Regions from separate parts of the Thioalkalivibrio versutus genome, predicted to be linked through region 2. Evidence: riboswitches for the same ligand, from Rfam matches in the RefSeq annotation. Region 2 holds a riboswitch; the other holds the start of a gene.
The links. Region 2 has a riboswitch for cobalamin ahead of TVD_RS04670 (TonB-dependent receptor domain-containing protein). Riboswitches for the same ligand answer to the same signal wherever they lie in the genome.

Region 1: linked by a shared signal. The riboswitch ahead of bluB (5,6-dimethylbenzimidazole synthase) and the one ahead of TVD_RS04670 (TonB-dependent receptor domain-containing protein) in region 2 are both predicted to bind cobalamin.

The regions. Positions count from the first base shown of each region.
Region 1 covers NZ_CP011367.1:1,532,105-1,534,576, forward strand. The annotation lists gene cbiB (adenosylcobinamide-phosphate synthase CbiB) at 1-612, opposite strand, end outside; gene bluB (5,6-dimethylbenzimidazole synthase) at 609-1,382, opposite strand; cobalamin riboswitch at 1,478-1,740, opposite strand; gene TVD_RS07105 (cobalamin-binding protein) at 1,889-2,472, shown strand, end outside.
Region 2 covers NZ_CP011367.1:982,224-984,695, reverse strand. The annotation lists gene TVD_RS04670 (TonB-dependent receptor domain-containing protein) at 1-1,234, opposite strand, end outside; cobalamin riboswitch at 1,378-1,624, opposite strand; gene TVD_RS04665 (hypothetical protein) at 1,712-2,472, opposite strand, start outside.

The sequences.
Region 1 (2,472 bases), 550 kb from region 2:
GCCCAGCGCCGTCAGGCGGGCCGGGATCAGGTTCATCGCATCGTCCAGGCGCGCGGCAGCCCAGCCAAACGAGCGAAAACGGTCATTGCGATAGCCCCACATCGCGTCCAGCGTGTTCACCAGCCGATAGGCCACCACGCCCGGCGCGCCAGCCACCAGAAACCAGAAGATCGTGGCGAACAGCGCGTCGTTGCCGTTCTCCAGCACCGACTCGATGGTCGCGCCGCTCACCCCGCGCGCGTCCAGGGCCGCCGTGTCGCGACTGACCAGCATGCCGACACCGGTGCGCGCCCCAGACAGGTCATCCTTTTCCAGGGCCTCGGCCACCACCTCCGCATGCTCGTCCAGGCTGCGCCAGCCAATTGCCAGCGTGAGGATCGCCAGCGTCAGAACCCAGCCCCAGGCCAGCGAGGCGCCCAGTGCGGCCAGCGCCACCCAGGGCAGGACCAGCGCCGCGAGAAGGAGCGCTCCGCGTACACGACTGGGCGCATGCCAGCGGGATTCGGCCCAGGCCGCGAGCTGGCCGAATCCGGCCAGCGGATGGAACCGCCGTGGGTCGCCAAACAGTCGGTCCAGGATCAGGGCGCCGATCAAGATCAGAAAGGTACTCATGTGTCGCCACCCCCGGATGGCCCATCCGGACGCGCGGCGGATTCCCGCACAACCGTGGGCAAGGCCAGTTCGCACGGCGCACCCCAGCGATCCTGGAAGACCAGGTCTTCCAGGGGGCGCCGGGTATCCCAACCCGCCGTCTCCAGCATCGGCCGGTCATAGAAGCGCTCCACATGCCCCAGGCACAGCACCGCGATCGGGTACCCGCCTTCGGGCATGTCCAGCCGATTGGCCAGCCAGTCCGGATCGAACAGGGAGACCCAGCCCATGCCCAGGCCCTCGGCGCGGGCGGCCAGCCACAGGTTCTGGATCGCACACGCGGCCGAACAGAGGTCCATCTCGGGGAGCGTCCGCCGGCCCAGCACGTAGCGTTCGCGGCCATCGGTCAGGGCCACGACCAGTAACTCGCCCGCCTCGCGGATGCCCTCCAGCTTCAAGCGATGCACCTCCGCCGCGCGCTCGCCACAGGCCTCGGCGGTGCGCGCCTGTTCATCCGCCGCGTGGGCGTGGAGCGCCTCGCGCACCGCCGGGTCGGTAATGCGCAGGAAGCGCCAGGGCTGCATGTAGCCGACGCTCGGCGCGCGATGCGCCGCCTCCAGCAGCCGCCGCAACACCGCTGGATCGACCGGGTCCGGCCGAAAATGGCGCATATCCCGGCGTTCCGCGATCACGCGATAGACGGCCGCAAGCTCATCTTGGGCAAATCCCGAACCCTGGGCATCAGCGGCCGGGCAGGAAGGGTTCTCATTGGCGGGCAACTCGGACTGCATCGGCTTACCGTCAGGGGGACACGACGCGGATGCAGAGGGATCGGGGTGCGGCCACAGGGGGCCCGCACCTACCGACCCTCGCCCACCGCGCGGTCGCAGAAACATCGTCCAGGCCGGTCTCCGGGCTCGCGAGGCCCCGGCAACCCGGGGCGGCAAGTCGCCTTCCCGGGCCGCGTTCGGCCCAGTGGCTTTCGACTTGTCGAGGTCCGAGCGGCCTGCGGAAGCACCCCTCGAACCCACTCGCTTACCGTTGCGGGGGCAGCGTCGGAATGGGGCTGCGGAGGATCTCGCGCCTGCACCGACTTCCCGTTTAACCCGCGCGATCAGTCGCCCGGGCACCTGGTAGCAAGCCGCCAATCATACGCGGCAAGCCCACTGCCGACCAATTGACGCTCCGAGGCGCCCCAGGCTTGCTGCTATGATGCCCCGCTAGTCCAGCGCCAGGTGGCGGCTCTCCAGCCGGCTCGAAGGCGCTTGAACAACCAATCCAATGCGACTGTAAAATCATGCAATTTTGGACTTCCCGAACCCCACTGCTCGCTTGCCTCCTGGGCGTGCTCTCAACCCCGCTGATCGCAATGGCGGACTCAATCACGGTCACCGACGACGATGGCCGCGAGGTCCATCTGGAGCAGCCTGCCGAGCGCATCGTCAGCCTGGCGCCGCACATCACCGAGGTGCTGTTCGCCGTCGGTGCGGGGGACCGCATCGTGGGCGCAACGCAGTACAGCGATTATCCGCCCGAGGCGGAGGCCATCCCGCGGATTGGCGGCTACAGCCGGATTGACCTGGAACGGGTACTGGAAAGGGACCCCGATCTGGTGATCGCGTGGAAGAGCGGCAACTCCGCCTCCCAGGTCGAACGCCTGCGCGAACTGGGACTGCCGGTGTATGAATCGGAACCGCGCAGCTTCGAGGGTGTGGCCTCGAGCATGCGGCGCATGGCCACGCTCGCCGGCACGCATGACCAGGGCGAGGCCGCGGCAGAGGACTTCCTGGGCCGAATGGACGCGCTCCGCGCCACGTACGGCGACCGGGACCCGATTCGCGTGTTCTATCAGGTGTGGGAGCAACCGTTGATGACGGTCAA
Region 2 (2,472 bases):
CGTAAGAAGCCCGCAGACGCATGGCATCCGTGGCCTGCATGCCCCAGGCGACCTGGCCGGTGGTCTTGTCGCCGAACTGCTCGTTGTCGTCGTAGCGGAGCGAACCTTCCAGGTCGTGATTGCCGAGCTCGGTGCGCAAGACCGAATACACCCCAACGTTGTAACGCGAGTCCTCGTTATAATCGGTGGTGGCATCAACCCGGTCCTCGTAGGCATCCAGTCCGGCCACTAGCTCGCTGCGATCCCCTAGGCGGACATCGTTACGCCAGGTCAGCTGGTCCCGACGCGTATCGAAACGGTCTACGCTTCCACCAAACGCGCCGCCCTCGGTGACGTCGTCACTCTCATCCCGTGACTGGCCAAGCGCCACTTCCGAGTCCCAACGACCGGTCACCGGAATACGAATACCCACACGCAGCGCAGCATGCACGAAGTCCGTGTAGGCCCGATCATACGGAAGCCCGGTAGATAATTCGTCCGCGTCATATTCCGAACGACCTCCCGAATACAATACGTTGCCGAAGATTTCGATCCCATTGTCGAGCCGGTGGGCCACCTTGGCGGCCAGCGAGGTGTTGTCGTAGCCGTCGGGGTCGTCATCGCCGACACCGTCCTGCACGTCGATGCCCTCAGTGTCGAACATGCTGACCGACAGGCTGTAGTCGGTACGCTCGGTACCACCAGCCACGCCGAGTCCGGCCTCCCAAGTGCTGAAGCTGCCGGCCCCCAGGAATGCATTGACTCGAGGCGGACCTTCGCGGCCCGCGCGACTGAATATCTGGGTCACCCCGCCAATAGCATCGGAACCGTAGATGGATGTGCGTGGCCCGCGCACGATCTCCACACGATCGATCTCCTCCGGCGGCAAAAACCGCCAGCTCGCGTCGCCGCTCGTGGCAGAGCCCATGCGGACGCCATCGACCAACAGCAGGTGGTGGCCGGATTCGGTACCCCGCATGCGCACGCTGGACTGCTTCCCGAACGGGCCTGCGCTGGATACGGAGACCCCCGCACGACCCTCCACCAGATCGGTGAACTGACGTGGCTGCAGGCGCTCGATCTCCTCGCGGTCGATGATGGTCACCGAGGCGAGAGTCTGGTCGACCGTCTGTGCGATGCGGGAGGCGGTGACCTGGACGGTCTCCAGCGTCTGCGCTTCGTCGGTATCCGGGGTGTCCGCCAGAACGGGAGAAGTGGCCAGCAGGATGGCCGCGGAGAGTGCTGTGCGTTTCATGTTTTTTGTTGTCTCCCGGCGAGCCGCCCGCACGCCGTTGATTCGTCGGGATCGCACAGACAGGGGGAGACAGACACGAGGGGGATCGGCCACGACCGGCGAACGGCCGGGCCCGATCATCCGCCTCGCATGCCCGCCGCATGCCGCGCGATCATTCCCTGGCCGGTCTCCGGACTGACGAGCGTTCCGGCGCGGCGCCTTCCCGAACCCAGGGTTCAGTGGCACTGGCCGCGACCATCAGAAACCGACGGGCGGTCTCTCGCTCGATCACCGTTGCGGGGGCAGCGTCGGATTCATCCCAGGGCCTTGCGGCCCGTCGGAGACTCACCGATCTTCCCGTTTAACCCGCCAAGCCGTGCTTGGTCGGGCACCGAGGAACGTAGCGAACCCTACACAGTTGGGCGCAAAATTACCAGCCGCGAACCCACCCACCACGCGATCCCGAGTGACGCTAGCAGGCTCGCATATCGATGCCGATCAGCGGCGGCGCCGTTCCTCCGCGTACAGGTAGCGGGTCCCGCGCTTGAGCAGCAGACCCCAAGCCTTGTCCTGTAGCATGGCGTCGAACTCGGGCGAGCGCTCGGCACGCAGCGCCACCGGGTGCGACTCGTCCCCGGTATGGGTCGCCACCATCTCCAGGCGCTCGCGATTGGCCCCATAGTGGCTGACCAGGAAATCGCGCATGGAGTCACTCAGTGGCAGGTTGTAGATGCGCGTGAGGCGCAGCGCCAGCCACTCGGCCATGCGCCCGAGGTCCTGCCGGACCTTGCGCACCATGGCCGAGCCCAGGCCTGCCTTGGCATCCGCGCTCATGCCCACGTAGAGCCCACCCAGATAGGCCGCGGGGTTGGCATAGATCGCGCGCTGGATACTGGGATTCGTAAGATCCACCAGCGGCTCCATGATCAAGGCGAGCTGGATCCCGATCCGCTTGGCGGTCTCCGCATCCAGTGCCGAGCCGCCAAAGTAAAACAGGTCACCCTCGCGCTCGATCTTGAGTTCCTTGAGGAAAGAGCAGAAGTGGCTCGCCAGCTTCAGCTTCTGGTCGTCGGTCAGCTCGATCAGCTCCTCGCTCACCCGGATGCCGCGCACGCTGCGCTTGAACCAGCGCTTCTCGCCGCGCTTCTCGACCTGCGCCCGGCGCAGGGCCTCCCAGCGTTCCACGGCGTTGGTGTAGCGGCTTTGCGCCTGCATCAGCTGATCGCGCGCCTCGCGCAGGTCCTCGACCCGACGCAGGG